3 regions of the Clostridium sp. CTA-19 genome follow, and region 2 is predicted to be linked to each of the others. Evidence: predicted binding sites of a transcription regulator. Region 2 holds the regulator's gene; each other region holds the start of a gene.
What was found. The regulator HrcA, encoded in region 2, represses chaperone genes, less so after heat shock. The targets are predictions, from matches to a motif close to TGTTAGCACTCNNNNNNNNNGAGTGCTAACA.
Positions count from the first base shown of each region.

Region 1: htpG (molecular chaperone HtpG) is a predicted target of HrcA. The motif match lies at 2,210-2,240, and genes of this name have one in related genera.
Region 3: ACYUE0_RS14690 (co-chaperone GroES) is a predicted target of HrcA. The motif match lies at 3,758-3,788, and genes of this name have one in related genera.

Region 1 covers NZ_BAAABH010000017.1:52,397-59,797, reverse strand. Annotated here, with positions in the region: gene ACYUE0_RS10970 (VanZ family protein) at 1-338, opposite strand, end outside; gene ACYUE0_RS10965 (APC family permease) at 676-2,100, shown strand; gene htpG (molecular chaperone HtpG) at 2,285-4,156, shown strand; gene ACYUE0_RS10955 (hypothetical protein) at 4,221-4,922, opposite strand; cyclic di-GMP riboswitch class II at 5,108-5,191, shown strand; gene ACYUE0_RS10950 (carbohydrate-binding protein) at 5,216-5,692, shown strand; gene ACYUE0_RS10945 (hypothetical protein) at 5,773-6,843, opposite strand; gene ACYUE0_RS10940 (class I SAM-dependent methyltransferase) at 7,044-7,401, shown strand, end outside.
Region 2 covers NZ_BAAABH010000026.1:30,843-38,243, reverse strand. Annotated here, with positions in the region: gene ACYUE0_RS13520 (stage II sporulation protein P) at 1-841, shown strand, start outside; gene ACYUE0_RS13515 (hypothetical protein) at 1,000-1,248, shown strand; gene lepA (translation elongation factor 4) at 1,464-3,272, shown strand; gene hemW (radical SAM family heme chaperone HemW) at 3,304-4,434, shown strand; gene hrcA (heat-inducible transcriptional repressor HrcA) at 4,533-5,567, shown strand; gene grpE (nucleotide exchange factor GrpE) at 5,574-6,176, shown strand; gene dnaK (molecular chaperone DnaK) at 6,197-7,401, shown strand, end outside.
Region 3 covers NZ_BAAABH010000032.1:24,023-31,423, reverse strand. Annotated here, with positions in the region: gene ACYUE0_RS14705 (C-GCAxxG-C-C family (seleno)protein) at 1,210-1,617, shown strand; gene ACYUE0_RS14700 (DNA-3-methyladenine glycosylase family protein) at 1,976-2,851, shown strand; gene ACYUE0_RS14695 (TVP38/TMEM64 family protein) at 2,895-3,629, shown strand; gene ACYUE0_RS14690 (co-chaperone GroES) at 3,817-4,089, shown strand; gene groL (chaperonin GroEL) at 4,142-5,767, shown strand; gene ACYUE0_RS14680 (GspE/PulE family protein) at 6,241-7,401, shown strand, end outside.

The sequences.
Region 1 (7,401 bases), on a different contig from region 2:
TGCATAAAGGCTGGTTCCGAAAAAATATATAAATATGTATTGGGATTACTAAAACTAAATTTAGTTTCTAATAAAAAATCTTTTAAAAATGTAAAAGGGATTAATTGAATGTTTCTACCACTAATAAAAACTGGTTTATCTATATCAGGTAACGGTAATAAGGTCATAAAAAAGGCTGTAAGTATATAAAAAATAAAAGTGTAAAATATAAAAATTTTAAATTTATTATTAACACCATATTTTCTATAATTATATATAGCATAAGGTATACAAATAGCAGCAGCTAAAAAAGGAAATAATATCACTGCTACTTTAATAGGAATCCAATAAAGTTCCAACACAATTCCTCCTCTAATATGTAATAATTTGGTAAAATATTGTCTTGAAAATAATTATATATAAATATTTTATGTATTAAAATTATATTTATAATTATTTTTGAAAAAATTTAAAAAAGATTATAAATCAATTATATTTCAATTATAAAACTGTATGTAACTATAAAATTTATTAGTATATATGTCAAATGAAAATGTAATAAATGATACAAAATAGCATAACGATGAAATTGCTGTCGAGAAATGAAAAATAAAAACGAACAAAAATTATGTGAATATTCAATTAATTATGTTACAATGTAGTTAAATTTATTAATAATAAAAAGGGGGATAAGTTATGTCAGAAAATAAAGATAAACAAATTATGTGGTATACATTAGCGTTTATGGCATTTTCAACGGTGTGGGGATTTGGAAATGTTATTAATGGGTTTTCTGAATATGGTGGACTTAAAGCAATTATATCTTGGATTCTAATTTTTGGAATTTATTTCGTCCCTTATGCTTTAATGGTAGGTGAGTTAGGTTCTGCTTTTAAAGATTGTGGTGGTGGTGTTAGCTCTTGGATTTATGAAACTATAGGTCCAAAACTTGCTTACTATGCAGGTTGGACATATTGGGTAGTTCATATGCCGTATATTTCACAAAAACCATCAGGATTTGTAATTGCTACAAGTTGGGCAATTTTTCAAGATAACAGAGTAAGTAGTATGAAACCAGAGATTTTACAATTAAGTTGTTTAGTAATATTTATAATTGGTATGTATATTGCATCAAAGGGATTAAATATACTAAAGAAATTAGCAGCATTTGCAGGAACATCTATGTTTATAATGTCAATTTTATTTATTCTTTTAATGACAGCTGCTCCAGCTATTACAGATGCTAAATTATATTCTATAGATTGGTCATTAAAAACATTTATGCCAACTTTCGATGCAAAATTTTTTACTAGTCTTTCTATTTTAGTTTTTGCTGTTGGTGGATGTGAAAAAATTTCACCATATGTAAATAAAATGAAGAATCCTGAAACAGGATTTTCAAAAGGGATGATTTCACTTGCGATTATGGTTGCTGTATGTGCAATTTTAGGTACTGTTTCACTTGGAATGATGTTTGATTCAAATAATGTTCCTAAAGATTTAATGACTAATGGTGCATATTATGCATTTCAAAAATTAGGTCAGTATTATCATTTAGGAAATTTATTTGTAATTATATATGCAATTACTAACATGATTGGGCAATTTGCAGTTTTAATATTATCAATAGACGCACCATTACGTATGCTTCTTGATGGTGCAGATAGAAGATTTATTCCAGAAGCAATGTTTAAACAAAATAAAAATGGAGCTTACACCAATGGACATAAGCTTATTTTTGTTATTGTATCCATATTGATTATAGTTCCTATTTTTGGAATTGAAAATGTAGATGTATTAGTTAAATGGTTAGTTAAATTAAATGCTGTATGCATGCCACTTCGTTATTTGTGGGTATTTGCAGCATATATAGCTCTTAAAAAAGCTGGGGAAAAATTCAATCCACAATATAAATTTGTGAAAAATAGAATAGTAGGTATTATATTTGGTGCATGGTGCTTTGCATTTACTGCTTTTGCATGTATTGGAGGAATGTATTCTGAAGATAAATTTCAATTAGTATTAAATATTGTTACACCATTTGTATTAATAGGATTAGGATTAATAATGCCTATTTTAGCTAAAAATAATGAGAGCATAGATAAAGATACTGTTGCATAAAATATAGGAAGTTTTAAGACGTAAAATAAAAAAATAATACAAGGTAGGTTCTATAAATATATATTATAGAACCTATTTTAAATTTAGAAGTTTGAAAAATATAATAAAATGTTAGCACTCACTATTGATAAGTGCTAACAAAAGTGGTATATTAAAAATTAAGTAATGAAAGGAGATGTTTATTTTGGAAACAAAACAATTTAAGGCAGAGTCTAAAAGACTTTTAGATATTATGATAAATTCAATTTATACTCATAGAGAAATTTTTTTAAGAGAATTAATTTCTAATTCAAGTGATGCTATTGATAAAATTTATTATAAGGCATTAACTGATGATTCATTAACTTTTGAGAAAGATAATTATTATATAAATATAATTCCTGTTAAAGAAAGTAGAACTTTAAAAATCTGTGATACTGGTATAGGTATGACAAAAGATGAATTAGAAAATAACTTAGGTGTTATAGCTAAAAGTGGTTCATTACAATTTAAAAAAGAAAATGAAGTTGAAGATGGCCATGATATAATAGGTCAATTTGGAGTTGGATTTTATTCAGCATTCTTAGTTGCAAAGGAAGTTACCGTTATAAGTAAAGCATTTGGAAGTGATAAAGCTTATAAATGGCAGTCTAAAGGGGCTGACGGTTATATAATTGAGCCTTGCGAAAAAGATTCAATTGGTACAGAAATTGTACTAAATATTAAAGATAATACAGAAGATGAAAATTTTGATGAATATTTGGATGAATATAGATTAAAATCAATAATTAAAAGATACTCTGATTTTATAAGATACCCAATAAAAATGGATGTAACTAAGAGCAAACTTAAAGAGGGTAGTGAAAGTGAATATGAAGAGTATAATGAAGAAGAAGTTGTAAATAGCATGGTTCCTATTTGGAGAAAAAACAAAAGAGAACTTAAGGATGAAGATTATGATAACTTTTATGTTGAAAAACATTTTGGATTTGATAAGCCACTAAAACATATTCATATAAGTGTTGATGGTATGGTAAGTTACAATTCAATTTTATATATACCAGAAAAAGCACCATTTGATTTTTACACTAAGGATTATGAAAAAGGTTTAGAACTATATTCAAGCGGCGTAATGATAATGGAGAAATGTGCAGATTTACTTCCAGATTATTTTAGTTTTGTTAAAGGAATAGTAGATTCAGAGGATTTTTCCCTTAACATATCAAGAGAAATTTTACAACATGATAGACAATTAAAACTTATAGCTAAGAACATAAAAACTAAGATAAAAAATGAATTAGAAGGTCTATTAAAAAATGAAAGAGAAAAATATGAAGAATTTTATAAATCGTTTGGATCACAATTAAAATATGGTGTATATAGTGATTTTGGTGCAAATAAAGATGTATTACAAGATTTATTAATGTTCTATTCATCTAAAGAGAAGAAACTGGTTACCTTAGATGAATATGTTTCTAGAATGAAAGAAGAACAAAAATATATTTATTATGCATCAGGAGAATCGTATGAAAGAATAGAAAAACTTCCTCAAACAGAATTATTGTTAGATAAAGGATATGAAATATTATATTTTATAGATGATGTAGATGAATTTGCTATAAAAATGCTTGCAAATTATAAAGAAAAGGAATTTAAATCAGTATCAAGTAGTGATTTAGGAATAGATACTGAAGAAAATGAAATGAAAACAAGTGATGAAGATAATAAATTATTTGAAAGCATGAAAGAATTATTAAAAGATAAGGTTAAAGAAGTTAAGGCATCTAAAAAATTAAAAAAACATCCTGTATGCTTATCTAATGAAGGGGAACTTTCAATAGAAATGGAAAAAGTATTAAATGCTATGCCAAATAATCCAAGCTTAAAGGCAGATAAAGTATTAGAAATAAATATAAACCATGAAGTCTTTGATGCGTTAAAGGATGCACATGAAAAAGATGAAGAAAAGTTTAAACTATATACCGATTTATTATATAATCAAGCTTTACTTATAGAAGGGTTATCAATAGGTGATCCAGTAGAATTTACAAATAATATATGTAAAATAATGAAATAAGAAATAGTAAGATAGGACTATATAGAAGTTGCAGTTATACAACTTCTATATGGTCCTATTTAGGCTAGATTAAAGAATAGCTAATTTCTAGATAAGGGTTATTTAGATAACTAAAATATATTAATCCTTTACCTAATTCATAAGTTCTAGTTTCTGTATAATACTTTCCATCTTCAAAGCTAAGAGCTTTTATAACAGTTTTAGTTGTGAAAGAAGTATCATTTTCTTCTGTTATTGTGGTTATAGCTTCATATTCAACTCCGTCTATAATTGTCTTTTGGGTCCATGAATTATTTTTTTTAATTTGACCTTTTAAAACTACAAAGTCTTTAATAAAAGAATGTAATGTATCTTTATTTTTAGAAATATAATCATTATTATTAATAGATTCTATAACCATATCATTAGTAACTTTATATTTTGCCGTAAAAGTTCTTTTTCCTCTAATATCTTGACCATAACCATCATTCATAAGTCCATCATAAGTGTATATTGTATAGTCATTTAAGGATTCAATATTATTAAAAGTTATTTTATGTCCTGTTTCAGCAGAACCAGTATAGGTTATAGGAGTATTTTTAGTATAAAAATATTGTTTATAATCATCTAAATATGAATGTTTATTACTAGTATAATTACTTGTATTAGATGAAGATATAGAGGAATTATTATTTATATTGTTTGAAGGGTTATTACTTATATTACAACCAACAAGTAAAATGCTAAATATACATATAAGTGAAACTAAAGATTTTTTATTTTTCAAATTAATCACATCCTTTATTTTATAATTTCACTTTTATAGAAAAATATACAAAGTGTTTTTAATTTGTTTTGTATATAATATGTGGAAATTAAAATTAAGGAATACAAGTTAAAAATTTATTCTTATATGTAATAATATTGAAAAAAGTGAAATAGTTTGTTTACAAGTAAAATAAAGTATTATATAATAATTTTGGGAATGATGAAGTATAATTTATATGTGGGCACTTGGATTATATGGAGTTAGTAGTGCAACCGACCTAATTAAATATTTTAAAATTAGGAGTGTTGGATATGCAGAAAAAGCAATTAAAAATTTTAACATCAGTAGTATTAGGAACATCTATAATTTTTGGTGGAATGGTTTCTACAGCTTCTGCTGTTGAAAAAAATACATCACAATATGGTGTAATAAATGAAAATAGTGAAATAAGTATTTGGAATTGTCAAGAAGGACTTAATCAAAATCAAAAGAGTCCTTATGAAAAAGAAAGTATTGTTGTACAAGGTTCAAAAATTTATAAATGCAAAAGATTTCACTATCCTCAATCAGGTTGGAAACCTTCTGATTCACCAATGTTTTGGAAAACAGTAGGAAAAATTCCAGAGTGGAATGCCCAAGAGGAATTAACACAAGAAAATAAAAGTCCATATGAAAAAGGTGATATTGTTATGTACAATTCTCAGGTATATAAATGTAAAAGATTCCATTATGCTCAACCAGGTTGGAATCCTTGTGAGGGACCAATGTTCTGGGAATTAATTAAATAAAGATATTAAATTATATATTGTATGAAAATAAGCCTACTAAGTCTAAATTCTTAGTAGGTTTTAAGTTTTCTTTAATATTTTTATATATTAGTTTCTTTATAAGATTCTTTGTTCATTTTCCATTTAAAAATAAGTTTATTAGGATCTTTTTTTAATAAGGTTTGAAAATTTTCACAGTATCCAACAAAAGCTGTACTACAATTTTTAGAAATATAGTCTATAGTCTCATCAATAACGTTATCGCCTTTAACCAAATCGACTTTATATGTATTTTTATCGGAAAAAACCAAAACTAAACTAGTTGTTTTACCAACAGGAATAAACATACAAGCCTTTTTCTTTATAGTTTGTTTATATATCCAAACCAATTCTTTAAGTGGAAGAGCTAATACAATCTTTTGAGTATATACAATTATATAATTTTCTGTTATGGTTATAGGCCCATTTTTATAGGATATAGGTAAGCTATACTCATAATCTATTTGTTTATATACGTTTTCAATATTTTCCATAGAGAAATCTTTAAGACTTTTTAAGGCAATAGAATTTTTCCTTACACCAATCATATATAAAAATATAGTATATACAAAACAAAGACAAGAAATCATAAGGAAAAAAGAAGCTTCAATAATAGGACTTTCATATTGCAAGTATTGAAGGTATGGCTTTAAATCCATTCCATTAGACAATTCAGTATTATTTTTAATAGCGTCACGTAAAATTACTAAATCATTGTCATTAAGTTCAAACAAATGGCCTTTTAATATAAAAGGACCTTCCTTTTTATTGATAAGATTATTATATTCTTTCTTTGGCAAAGCTACTGTTAATACAAAAGGATCTAATTTTATTGCAACTAAGTGTGATTTAATGCTTTCAGAGATGGGTATACCTAGTTTACTAGTAGTTTCTTTTAGTGTAACATCTAAATCATAAAGTTTATCAGCAGAAATTTTTAAATAAAGATCATTATTAAGGGCTTCTTTATAATCTTCAATAGTAGTAACTTCAAAGGCATTATTTTTGTTATTATAATATGTATACATTCCAAAACATGCAACAATAAATGCAAGAACTATCATAGCTATTAAAGATATAATTTTAGGTGTTCTTTTCTTTTTATAAGTTTTAATAAAACTTGAATTTTTCAATTATAAAACACTCCTTTATAGTTAATTTTAAATTTAATTTACATTTTGTATAATCGTTTAAAAAATATAAAAATTAACAAAAAATTATCTTTTAACACTATTATGTAGCATGAATGTATTGTATAATATTAAAAATGTTTTAGAAAATAAAATTTAAATATTTAATTTATAATAAAATATAAGAATATAGAGAGGTATTTATGGGGGATAAAAATACAGAGATTAAAAAAGATATAACTGACTTATTTGACAGAGTATCATCGGTTTTTGATGATAATGGACCGAGGTTTTTTAAATACTTTGGAGAAGAATTGGTTAAATTCGCAGATATAAAGTATGGAGAAAAAGTATTAGATGTTGCTTCGGGAAAAGGAGCATCACTTTTTTTATCAGCAAAGAAGGTTGGGGAAAAGGGAAATGTTATAGGTATAGATATATCTAAAGGTATGGTTGATAAAACAAATTTAGAAATAAAGCATAAATGCATAGAAAATGCACAATCAATAGTTATGGATGCTGAAAATTTGGATTTTGCAAGCGAGTATTTTAATCATGTAT
Region 2 (7,401 bases):
TATAAATAATTGTATGGCTACTGTAGGGGTTTCATCTAATAATATGTTAAGAGAAGAAGACAAGGGTATATCATCGTTTAGTATTCTAGAACTTATCAAAGGAGAATTAGGTTTTTTTGACAAAGAGCAGGTAAAACAAGTAAAAGCAGAAGAGTATAAAATAAGTGCTTTTAATTTAGGGGAAAATGATATAAATAAAAATGAAGTAGGTGCTGTGCCAAAAGAAGATGCTACCAAAAATGCAAATAAGAAAGTGCTAATATATCATAGCCATTCTTCTGAGGCCTATTCACCAGGAGAAGAAAGTAAGAAAGATGCCAGTCAGAATATAATTGCTGTAGGTGAAGAACTTACAAAAAATTTACAAGCACAAGGATTTACTGTTATACATGATACAACAGCACATGACCTACCAGATTATAATGCTGCTTATTATAAATCACGTGAAACTATGAAAAAATATTTAAGTGAATATGGAAACTTTGATTTAATTATAGATTTGCATAGAGATTCAGGTGTAGATAAAAAATATGTTACAGGAACTGTTAATGGTGAATCAACAGCTAAGGTAATGTTTGTGCCAGCGATGGCTAATCCAAATTATGCAAACCAATTAGAAATAATGAATAACATTGTAGGAGCATCTAAGACATTATACCCAGATTTATTTAGGGGGAGAGCTATATATGATGTTTACACAACGGGAATAACTTATTACAGTCAAGATTTAAGTAGTAATGCAGTGTTAATTGAAGTTGGATCTACAACTAATACTCTTGATGAGGCAAAAGCCAGTATGAAATATTTGGCTCACTCTATTAGTGTAGGATTATCACAATAAAGATAATATTATAATATAAAAGGCTTTATCAAAATGAAAGTTAAAATTTATTTTGATAGGGCTTTTTAAATTTTAATTCTAAAATATATTTTTGCGTTTTAATGTTTGAATAAAAAACATATATAATGTGAATTATTATAATATTGGAGGTGCTCTTTTTGGGAAGAAAAGAAAAAAATATACTAATTTTATGTACATTAGCTATTATAATTGGAATTGTTGTGGTAAATAAAAATTCAAGTGATGTAGTGAAAAAAAATAGTAATATAGAAATTTGTAATGAGGATAAACCTAAAATAATATTAAAATTAAATGAAAAACAATTAGTTTTTAAAAGTGATTTTTTTTATGATTTAGAAAATGGCTTTAAAATTATATTTAATAACATAAAAGAGAACATAAACTAATTACATAAGTTATAATAGAATGAAAAATTATAAAAGACTTAAAGTTAAGGTTGTTTAATACATATCATTGACAAGTTAAATAAGTTGTATGGTATAATTTAAACTGAGTAATTATAATTTATTTATAAAAAGTATATTAAAATTTAAATGTAGTAAAAAAATTTGATAATATAAAGTAAATTTATATATCCATTACACAAACGGGGGTAAAATTCATGCAAAGTGACAGACAAAAGTATATAAGAAATTTTTCAATAGTTGCCCATATAGATCATGGTAAATCTACATTAGCTGATAGATTGCTAGAGAAAACAGGTACATTAACACAAAGAGAAATGGAATCTCAAGTACTTGATAATATGGAGTTAGAAAAAGAAAGAGGAATAACAATTAAAGCACAAGCAGCAAGACTTGTATATAAAAGAGAAGCAGATGGAAAAGAATACATATTAAATCTAATTGATACTCCAGGACATGTAGACTTTAATTATGAGGTTTCTAGAAGTCTAGCAGCTTGTGAAGGAGCAATTTTAATAGTAGATGCAACACAAGGGATTCAAGCTCAAACTCTTGCAAACTGTTATCTAGCATTAGATAATGATTTAGAAATAGATCCGGTAATAAATAAAATAGATTTAGCAAGTGCAAGACCGGAGGAAGTAAAGCAAGAAATAGAAGATGTTATAGGCATAGAAGCACAGGATGCACCTTTAATATCAGCTAAAACAGGATTAAATATAGAAGATGTATTAGAATCAGTTGTAGAAAAAATACCTGCACCAACTGGTGATGAAGAAGCACCATTAAAAGCATTAATTTTTGATTCTTATTATGATAGTTATAAAGGTGTTGTTACTTATATAAGAGTTTTTGACGGAAGTGTTAAAGTAGGCACAAAAATAAAATTAATGAATACTAATAAAACTTGTGAAGTTACGGAAGTTGGAGTGTTTACTCCAGCACCAATGCCGATTGAAGAATTAAGAGCTGGAGAAGTTGGATATTTAAGTGCTGCTATAAAAAATGTAGGAGATGCAAGAGCAGGAGATACAATAACTGAAGCAAATAGACCTACTAAAGAACCAATGAAAGGTTATAGACCAGCAATACCAATGGTGTTTAGTGGAATATATCCAGCAGATGGTTCAAAATATGAAGCATTAAAAGAAGCTTTAGAAAAATTGCAGCTAAATGACGCTGCACTATCTTTTGAACCAGAAACATCTATTGCATTAGGTTTTGGATTTAGATGTGGTTTCTTAGGATTATTACATATGGAAATAATTCAAGAAAGAATAGAAAGAGAATTTAATTTAGATATAATTACAACAGCGCCATCAGTTATCTATAAAGTTACAAAAACAAATGGTGAACTTTTAGAAATTACGAATCCTACAAATTTACCAGAAATATCAGAAATAAGTTATATGGAAGAGCCTATGGTAAAAGCATCCATAATAGCGCCTTCAGATTATGTAGGAGCTATTATGGAATTATGTCAAGAAAAAAGAGGAGTATTTATAGATATGCAATATCTTGATCAGACAAGGGTTATGCTAAATTATGATATGCCTCTAAATGAGATAGTATATGATTTTTTTGATGCACTAAAATCAAGAACTAAAGGATATGCTTCTTTTGACTATGAATTAAAAGGATATAAAGAAACTAAACTAGTTAAACTTGATATAATGTTAAACGGAGATGTTGTAGATGCTTTATCAATGATAGTTCCAGAAGAAAGGGCTTATCATAGAGGAAGAAATATGGCAGAAAAATTGAAAGAAATTATTCCAAGACAATTATTTGAAATTCCAATCCAAGCAGCTGTAGGTTCAAAGATTATAGCCAGAGAAACTGTAAAAGCTATGAGAAAAGATGTTCTTGCAAAATGTTATGGTGGAGATATATCAAGAAAGAAAAAACTATTAGAAAAACAAAAACAAGGAAAGAAAAGAATGAGACAAGTTGGAAGTGTAGAAGTTCCACAAGAAGCATTCATGGCAGTGCTTAAAATAGATTAATTTTACTAAAAGCTATAAGGAGGAATGCAAAATGAAAGATGTATCATTGTATATTCACATACCATTTTGTAAAAATAAGTGTTTTTATTGTGATTTTCCTTCTTTTAGTGGATGTGACGGGAAAATGCTAGAGTACACTAAAGCGTTAGGAAAAGAAATAGATAAAATAGATAAAGATTACATTATAAAAACGGTATTTATAGGTGGGGGAACTCCCACCTATTTATCTTTAGATGGATTAAAATATATAAAAAAAAGTATAGAAAAATTAAATTTAGCTCCTGATGTTGAGTTTACAGTAGAAGGAAATCCAGGTACATTCACAAAAGAAAAATTAGAATTATTTAAAAGCATGGGTGTTAATAGATTAAGCATAGGTCTTCAAGCTTATCAAGATAATCTTTTAAAAAGTATAGGAAGAATACATTCTGTAGAAGATTTTGAAAAAAGTTATAAATTAGCACGAGAATGTGGATATAAAAATATAAATATAGATTTAATTTTTGGACTTCCAAATCAAGATATTGATAATTGGAAAGAGACACTAAAAAAAGTTGTAAAACTTAACCCAGAACATTTGTCTTGTTATAGTTTAATAATAGAAGAAGATACTAAATTTTATAGTTTATTTGAAAATGATAAATTAAAACTTCCATGTGAAGAAGATGAAAGGGAAATGTATTTAAAAACTTTAGAAATACTAAAAGAAAATGGTTATAATCATTATGAAATTTCAAACTTCTGCAAACCTAATAAAGAATGCAGACATAATTTGGTGTATTGGGAATTAAAACCTTATATTGGCTGTGGAAGTTCTTCCCACTCTTATGTAGATGGACGAAGATATTATAATGAAAGTGATATAGAAGAATATATTAAAAAAATTAATGAAAATGGAAGTGCAATAATAGAAAGTAAAAAAAATAGGATAGAAGATGATATTGAAGAATATATGTTTTTAGGATTGAGAAAAATAGCGGGTGTTAATAAAAAGCAGTTTCAGCTTAAATTTTCTAAGGATATATATGAAATTTATGGGGAAATTATTAATAGATTTAAAGGCTTGAAAATGATAAATGACGATGGTGAAAAAATATACCTCACAGAAAAAGGAATAGAAGTGTCGAACAGCATAATGTGTGAATTTATATTAGAAAAGTAAAAAAGGTATTGACAAATTAATATTAAAATGATATGTTAAGAATGTAGTAATTAGCACTCCTTGTTAACGAGTGCTAATAAAGAGGTGATAATATGAAAATGGATGATAGAAAAATTTATATACTACAAGCTATTATCCATGATTACATTACTTGTGGTGAGCCTGTAGGATCTAGAACTATTGCTAAAAAATATGATTTAGGAATCAGTTCTGCAACTATTAGAAATGAGATGGCGGATTTGGAAGATATGGGATATTTAGAACAACTTCACACATCTTCTGGAAGAAAGCCTTCTGATAAAGGTTATAGACTTTATGTAGATAATTTAATGAAAATATCTAATTTAACATCACAAGAAAAAGCTATAATTAAAAAATCTATAATTGATATGGCTTGTGGTGAAATAGATAGAATCATAATGAATGCTACTGAAATTTTATCAGATCTTACAAAACTTACATCTATAGTAAAGGCTCCGTCTCTTAGGAAAAGTACATTAAGACATGTTCAACTTTCTTTAGTTGATAATAATAATGTCTTAGCAACTATGATAACTAATAGTGGTGTAATTAGAAACAATATTATTAAAATTACAAAACCGATAGATAGCAGTACTCTTTTAAAATTAAATAATGTTTTAAATGAAAAACTAAGAGATATAAATATTGAAGATATTTCTTTGGAATTTCTTTTAAATATTAAAAGAGAATTAAAAGGAAATGAAGAAATTTTAGATGCTATCATTCCTATACTGTATGGGACTTTAATAAATGAAGAAAATAGTAAAATATATATAAAAGGCTCAACAAATATATTTAATTATCAAGAATATAATGATATAGAAAAGGCGAAAGATTTTTTAAATTTTTTAAATAATAATGAATTTGTAAAAAGTTTATTAGATCAAAATAAGGAAAATGGATTAGCCATAAGTATAGGAAAAGAAAATTTTAATGAATATACCAAGCAATGTAGTATTATAACAGCTACTTACAATTACAATGGAATACCATTGGGAACTATAGGAGTTATAGGGCCAACAAGAATTCCGTATGGCAAAGTAGTAGGAATTTTAAATACATTAGTAGATGAGCTTAACTTTAATATAGAAGAGATATATAAGAAGTTTTAAAAAGCTATGGAATGGAGGAGTGCAAAATTGAATAAGAATAATATAGATGAAAATCTAGATGAAATTAAAGATGAACATACTAACAAAACAAGTGAATGTTCAGAAAATCAATGTGAGTGTGATTCAAAAGAAAAAGAAACTACTTTTGAACCAGTAGATGTAAAAAAAATAAAAGAAGAAAATGAAAAATTAAAGAAAGAAGTAGAAGAATTAAAAGAAAAACAATTAAGAATTTCTGCTGAATATGATAATTATAGAAAAAGAACAATAAAAGAAAAGCAAGATGTATATCTGAATGCATATGAAGATGTTTTAAAAGAAATGTTTGAAGTTTTAGATAATCTAGAACGTGCTTTATCATGTGATTCTAACTTAGAGGATTTAAGAAAAGGAATCGAAATGACAGTTAAACAGTTTAATACTTCTTTAGAAAAATTAGAAGTTGAAGAAATAGATACAAATGGAGAATTTGATCCTAACTATCACAATGCAGTAATGCATGAAGAAAATGATAGTGTTGGAGCAAATCAAATAGTTGAAGTATTCTTAAAAGGATACAAAAAAGGTGAAAAAGTACTAAGATATAGTATGGTAAAAGTAGCAAACTAACAATTAGGAGGTAATTTATAATGGGAAAAGTAATTGGTATTGATTTAGGAACAACAAATTCATGTGTAGCAGTTATGGAAGGTGGAGAACCAGTTGTTATAGCAAATGCTGAGGGAGCTAGAACTACACCATCAGTTGTATCTTTTATGAAAGATGGAGAAAGATTAGTAGGTCAGGTTGCTAAAAGACAAGCGATAACTAATCCAGATAAAACTATAATATCAATAAAAAGACATATGGGAACAGGTCATAAAGTTAATATAGATGGAAAAGATTTAACACCACAAGAAATATCTGCAATGGTACTTCAAAAATTAAAAGCTGATGCAGAAGCTTATTTAGGTGAAAAAGTAACAGAAGCAGTTATAACAGTTCCAGCATATTTTAATGATAGTGAAAGACAAGCAACAAAAGACGCAGGAAGAATAGCTGGTTTAGATGTTAAAAGAATAATCAATGAGCCAACAGCTGCATCACTTGCATATGGTCTTGATAAAATGGATACAAATCAAAAAATATTTGTATATGACTTAGGTGGCGGTACTTTTGATGTATCAATACTAGAACTTGGAGATGGAGTGTTTGAAGTTTTATCAACAACAGGTGATACTAAATTAGGTGGAGATGACTTCGACGAAAAAATAATGAACTATATAGCTGAAAGCTTTAAAGCTGAAAATGGTATTGATTTAAGAAATGATAAAATGGCACTTCAAAGATTAAAAGAAGCTTCAGAAAAAGCTAAAATAGAATTATCATCTTCAATGCAAACAAATATTAACTTACCATTTATAACAGCAGATGCTACAGGTCCAAAACATATAGACCTAAACTTAACAAGAGCTAAATTCAATGAATTAACTCATGACTTAGTTCAAAGAACAATTGAGCCAATGAAAAAATCACTTGCAGATGCTAAATTATCAATAAATGATATAGATAAAATACTTTTAGTTGGAGGTTCTACAAGAATACCAGCAGTTCAAGAAGCTGTTAAAAACTTTACAGGAAAAGAACCATCAAAAGGAGTTAACCCAGATGAATGTGTTGCAGTTGGAGCAGCAATTCAAGCAGGAGTATTAACAGGAGATGTTGAAGGATTACTATTATTAGATGTTACTCCATTAACATTAGGAATAGAAACATTAGGTGGAGTTGCAACTCCATTAATAGAAAGGAATACAACAATACCAACTAAGAAGAGCCAAGTGTTCTCTACAGCTCA
Region 3 (7,401 bases), on a different contig from region 2:
AAAGTCTAGGTTCAAGAAATAAAACTAACTAAAACTATATTCAAAGTTCACAGCCATAACAAATTATATAATTGACAATGGACAAAGGACAATTGACAATGTTGGTTGAAACTGGACTGCCAGTTTCTTTTGAATTAGAAGGAGTAAAGTCTAGGTTCGAGAAATAAAACTAACTAAAACTATATTCAAAGTTCACAGCCGTAACAAGAAGGACAGGCGTACCGAAGTATAATTCCCTTAAGTTATTTTCACAGTGAAATTGAAAGATTATCAATAAAATCTAAAGTAATCAAAGCCGGTCCTTAAAATAGTAGCTTTGCTGCGTAGATGTTCGGGACTGGCTTTGAGTTATTAGTTGAAAAATATAAAACTAGGAGAGCATCAAGTATTAGCGAAGCAAATAAATTTACCGTGCCTGTCCCATTTGTAATGGAGCGAACACTAGGAGTAATTGCTTATTTAAAGGTTTCACTAAAACCAAAATAGGGGTACTGGTTCTTTACTTGTTTTATTGTGGAAATACAGCAATTTTGGAATCTACAGTTTAAACGAAGAAAATAGCCACAAATGAACCTGTCCCACTTGTGATGGGGTAAAAATCTTAGATAATTACTTACTTAGAAGTTTTACTTTTGTAGATTCAAAATACGTTGAGAATTACTAGGAGCAAAGCGAGTAGTAATAACCACAACTATTAACTTTTAACTATAAAAATCCCACAACCATTCACTTAATGTTCATAATTTATGATAATATAATATGTATACGCAAAATCGTAGTGTTTTCTTGTAATTAAGTAGAGGATTCCAAGTTGACTCTTAAATTTATTTATTCCAAAACATAAATTTTTGTTATCAGCTGAGAAAAATAAGTACAAATATATTTAGTTAAGAACCACAACTATTCACTCTTAACTTTTAACTAAAATAATCTGTTAGTTATTGATAAAATATTAATTTGAATTTTCTCATTTGATAAATGAATAAGTTTAAGATTTAATTTGGAACCCTATAACTTTCCATAATATATTAATCATATTAAATTAAATAATAGATAAATAAATTTTTATTATTTGTTAATATGGTCTATTATTTTTTTCATAGGTCTTATTTAAAGATTTTACATAGGTTATAATAATGAATATATAAATGCAAAACTTTTATAGAAATTGCAAAAATAATTTAGTTTTGTGGTGAAGGAGTGTTTTTTATGTTAGTAGATACAGTTAAAAAATATTATGACAAAGAATATGATTTAAATTGTGCAGAAACAATTATATATGCAGCAAATGAGGAATATGGTTTAAATCTTTCACATCAAACTCTTAAAACTATGGCTGCTTTTGGTGGTGGAATGGCTGTAGAAAGCACTTGTGGAGTAATTACAGGTTCTATAGCAGTACTTGGAATTATGTTTACAAAGGAAAAAGCACATGAAAGCGACAGAATTAAGCTGTTAACTCAAGAGTTTATAGATACTTTTGTAAGTGAATTAAAAACAGAAAGTTGTGCAAGACTAAAAAATAGATATAGAGATGATGAAAAAAGATGTGCAGACATTGTGTTTAAAGGCGCAGAAATATTAGATAACATAGTTAATAAAAATAAAGCAAAGTAAAAATTACATATTATAGGGTATATAATACCTAATATTAACTTATACATAAAAATTTAAATATGAATTGAGAATGTTCATATCTTAAAAAGGTTGATAATCAAATTTAAAACATTATCAAATTTCTTTAAGATATTTTTTGAAATTTGCTTTATAAATTGAATTTCATAATAAATAATTTCAATTTTATATTAGATGTTTTTATATGCAATTTTAATTATTTTAAAGATTTCAAGACAAAAATGATGTTTTATGGAAAGTTGCTTAATTACAAGAGAACATTAAAAAATAAAAGATTAAGATTCAATGAATAAAGTGATACTTTGAGGTGCATACCTATATTTGTGGAAGAGGTGATTTTGTGGATTTTAAAGAAGTTTTAGAATTTGATAATAAAATTGTATTAAAGGATGTTAAAAACTTTGAACTTAAGGATATATTTGATTGTGGTCAGTGCTTTAGGTGGAATAAAACAAAAGATAATACTTATATAGGAGTTGCCTATAATAAGGTTATTGAAATAGAAAAAGAAGGCAATAATGTTATTATACATAACTCTAGCCTAAAGGATTTTAATGAAATTTGGTGTGAGTATTTTGATTTGAAAAGAAATTATTCAGAAATAAAAGAAGAACTTAAAAAGGATTCAATATTGGCTACAGCTGTTGCTTTTGGTGAAGGTATCAGAATATTAAAGCAAGAGCCTTTTGAAATATTAATTTCATTTATAGTATCAGCTAATAATAGAATACCAATGATTAAAAGAGCTATAAATAACATAAGTAAAGAATATGGAAATGAGTTAGAGTATAAAGGTGAAAAGTATTATTCCTTTCCATCAGTAGATAGACTTATAGAAGCTTCACAAGAAGACATAGAAAAAATGGGTGTTGGTTTTAGAGCTAAATACATAGTGGATTCTATAGATAAAGTTTATAATAATGTTTACAATTTAGAGGAAATAAAATCAATGGACGATGATGGATGTCATGAAGGGTTAAAACAGTTTAATGGTGTTGGTCCTAAGGTGGCAGATTGTATAATGTTATTCTCTATGCAAAAATATTCATCATTTCCTGTAGATGTATGGGTTAAAAGAGCAATGCAACATTTTTATGTGGCACCAGATGTATCACTGCCAAAAATAAGAATGTTTGCAAGAGATAAATTTGGAAATTTAGCTGGTTTTGCTCAACAATATTTGTTTTTCTATGCAAGAGAAAATAAAATAATATAGAAATTTTAAAAGTTAACTTGGAACCCTATACTAAAGATTGGTGGTGGAGATTATTAGCAGAAAAATTGATAACTTTTTAAAAAAATATGGTGTTCACTTATTTTTTGCTGTGTTTACCATTATAACAATAATTGTTGGATATGAGTATTTTTCCAAATATGCCTCTGCATTTAAAGATCCTGATAATATAAAAAATGTTATACTGTCATACGGTGCTTATAGCTTTTTAATTTTTATAGCCTTACAAGTTATACAGGTTGTATTTTTTTTCATACCAGGAGAAGTAGTTCAAATTGTAGGTGGATATATTTATGGACCAATTAAAGGTTCTTTATTATCTATAGTAGGAATAGCTTTAGGTAGTGCAATAGGATATTTAATAGCAAGATACTTAATGAGAGAACAAGTACAAAAGATGATAGAAAAAAGGGATTTGAAATTGTTTAAAAAAATATTGACTAGAGGAAGTAATAAGCTAGTAATATTTTTTGTATATCTTATACCAGGAATTCCTAAAGATATTTTGGTATACTTATGTGGTGTTTCAGATATAGATTTTTTAGAGTTCCTAATATATTCTACATTAGGGAGGCTTCCATGGATTATAGTATCTGCATTATTTGGAAATGGAATAGGTGAGAGAAATTATGTTACATTAACTATTATAGCTATAGTTTCCTTAGGATTTTTTATTTTTGGAGTGTTAAAAGGAAAAGATCTTCTTAATAAATTCCATAAGATAAAAAATAAAAAAAGTTCAAAATTTAACAAAAAATAAAATAATAAGTTAAATATGAGAAAATGGAAGAAAATAAAAGTAAATTAAAGCTAATTAATGATAAATACGGCTTTTAATAAGCAAAGAAAGTTTGAAATTAAAGTGTTGTTTATTTATTATAATAATATGATTAGCACTCTGCAAAAGAGAGTGCTAATAAAATAAATATTTTTAGGAGGTCATAGTTATGGCAATAAAACCACTTGGTGATAGAGTAGTAATTAAAAGAATAGCAGCTGAAGAGGTAACTAAGAGCGGTATAGTTTTAACAGCAGCATCAAAGGAAAAGCCACAAGAGGCAGAGGTTGTTGCAGTAGGACCTGGCCTTGCTGATGCTAGAATGGAACTTAATGTAGGAGATAGAGTACTATTTTCTAAATATGCTGGAAATGAAATAAAGCATGAAGGACAAGAATATATAATACTTAAGCAAGAAGAAATACTAGCAATAATTGAATAATAATATAGTGAAGATAAAAATAGAAATAAATTAGTAATTGGAGGGTATTAAAATGGCTAAGACAATTTTATTTAGTGAAGAAGCTAGAAGATCTATGCAAAGAGGTGTGGATATATTAGCAGATACAGTTAAAGTTACACTTGGACCAAAAGGAAGAAACGTTGTTTTAGATAAGAAATTTGGATCACCACTTATAACAAATGATGGTGTTACTATAGCAAGAGAAATTGAACTTGAAGATGCTTTTGAAAATATGGGAGCACAACTTGTAAAAGAAGTTTCAACAAAAACAAATGATGTAGCAGGTGATGGTACAACAACAGCTACATTATTAGCTCAAGCAATTATAAGAGAAGGTTTGAAAAATGTAACTGCTGGAGCAAATCCAATGTTAATAAGAACCGGAATAAAAATGGCTGTAAATGTTGCAGTTGAAGAAATAAAGAAATATTCAAAGCCAATAAGCGGTAAAGAAGACATAGCTAGAGTTGCAGCTATATCAGCAGCAGACGAAGAAATAGGACAATTAATATCTGATGCTATGGAAAGAGTAGGAAACGAAGGCGTTATAACTGTTGAAGAGTCTAAATCAATGGGAACAGAGCTTGATGTAGTTGAAGGAATGCAATTTGATAGAGGATATTTAAGTGCTTACATGGTAACAGATGCAGATAAAATGGAAGCTAACTTAGAAGATCCATACATTTTAATAACAGATAAGAAAATAACAAATTTACAAGAAATACTTCCAGTTTTAGAGCAAGTTGTTCAGCAAGGAAAAAAATTATTAATAATTGCTGAAGATGTAGAAGGTGAAGCTTTAGCAACATTAGTAGTTAATAAATTAAGAGGAACATTTACTTGTGTAGCTGTAAAAGCTCCAGGATTTGGTGATAGAAGAAAAGAAATGCTTCAAGACATAGCTATACTTACTGGTGGAACAGTTATAAGTGAAGAACTTGGATATGAATTAAAAGATGCTTCAATAGAAATGTTAGGAAGAGCTGAAAGTGTTAAGATTTGTAAAGAGAACACAACAGTTGTTAATGGAAAAGGATTTAAAGAAGATATAGCTAAGAGAGTAAATCAAATTAAAACTCAAATAGAAGAAACAACTTCAGATTTTGATAAAGAAAAGTTAAGTGAAAGACTTGCAAAACTTGCAGGTGGAGTTGCTGTAATTAAAGTTGGTGCTGCAACAGAAACAGAACTTAAAGAAAAGAAATTAAGAATAGAAGATGCTTTAGCTGCGACAAAGGCTGCAGTTGAAGAAGGAATTATAGTTGGTGGTGGAACAGCTTATGCTAATATAATACCAGTTATAGAAAAATTAACATCAGATATAGAAGATGTTCAAGTTGGTATAAATATAATAAGAAAATCATTAGAAGAACCAATAAAACAAATAGCTATAAATGCAGGTCAAGAAGGTGCTGTAATAGCTGAAAAAGTAAAAATGTCTGCACCAGAAATAGGATACGACGCATTAAGAGGCGAATTTGTAGATATGATAAAAGCTGGAATAGTTGATCCAACTAAAGTTGCAAGAAGTGCACTTCAAAATGCTGCATCAGTAGCTTCAACATTCTTAACAACAGAAGCTGCAGTTGTAGATTTACCAGAAAAAAACAGTCCAGCTCCAATGGCTCCAGATATGGGCATGGGCGGAATGTACTAATATAAATTAAAAATATAAAAATAGAAGTCGCTTTTCAGCAACTTCTATTTTTTTTCAGTTACACATAATCAAATAAATAATAAGGTGATATTATCATAAATATGTGACTATTTATTTCTTTTTATATACCTTATTGAGGTTTATAAGAAAATATGATAATTTAATCTTAGAATCTAAATACAATTTAAAGTATTTTTCTCAAAAAACAGTAAAATTTATAATAGGTGTGTAATAGTATATAAGTAGAAAATGATTTTGAATTAAGGATTTGGAAGCTAAGATTCTTATTATTACTTGGTCACTTTTAATAAGAGGAGCTAATAGTGAACCCACTCCAAATTAAACATTAAATTTAGTTTAGCTAAAATGTTTAATTTATTGGAGTGGGTTATTTTTTATTAATGCAAATAATTATTTTATTAGGGTTTTTATCGAAAATAAAACATTGTATATAGATATAAGGACGTGTGATGATGGGTATTAAGAAAAGAAGGTTAGGAGATTTATTATTAGATGAAAATAAAATAACTAAAAATCAACTACAAGTTGCACTGAATAATCAAAAAACAGAGAAGAAAAAGTTAGGTGAAATATTAGTTGAAATTGGAGCAATATCTGAAGATGAGATATTTAATATTTTAGAAAAACAATTAGGTATAGAAAGAGTTTACTTAGATTCTATTAATCTTGAAGAAAAGATAGTGTCTATAATTCCTGAAAATATAGCTAAAAAATATAATGTGATAGCTATAGATGCAGATGAAACAGAAATTATTGCTGCCACTTCAGACCCTCTTAATATATTTGCCATAGAGGATATTAAAATAATAACGGGAAAAGAGGTACGACTTTTAAGCTCTCCTAAAAGTGAAGTTGAAAGAGCTATAAATAAGGTTTATAGCAATATAGTGGAATACAGTTCTAACAGTAAAGAAGAAGTGGATTTATTCAATAGTGAAATTATGGATTCTCCTATAGTTAAAACAGTTAACTGGATTATTGAAAATGCTATAAATGCTAAAGCATCAGATATTCATATAGAACCTTTAGAAGGTAGAGTAAAAGTTAGATTTAGACTAGATGGGCAGTTAAAGGAAATAATGTCCTTAGAAAAAAAAGATTTAAATGCTATAGTTGCCAGAATAAAAATACTTTCGTCCTTAGATATTGCAAAAAAGAGAGTACCACAAGATGGCCGTATATTAACTAAGGTTAATGGTGTAGATATTGACCTTAGAGTGTCAACTCTTCCAACTGTAAATGGAGAGAAGATTGTTATAAGAGTGCTAGATAAAAGTGCTAACAATATATCAAGAAATAATTTAGGGTTAGATAAAAGCGATGAAAAAAAATTAAAAAGAATAATTTCAAAACCACATGGAATAATTCTTTCAACAGGACCTACAGGAAGCGGTAAATCAACTACCCTTTATTCCATATTGAAAGAGCTAAATGATGAAAGTAGAAACATAATTACAATAGAAGATCCAGTAGAATTTTCTATAGAAGGAATAAATCAGGTAAATGTTAATTACAAAACAGGACTTACTTTTAGTTATGGACTAAGGTCTATATTAAGACAGGACCCAGACGTTATTATGGTTGGAGAAATTAGAGATGCAGAGACATCTAAA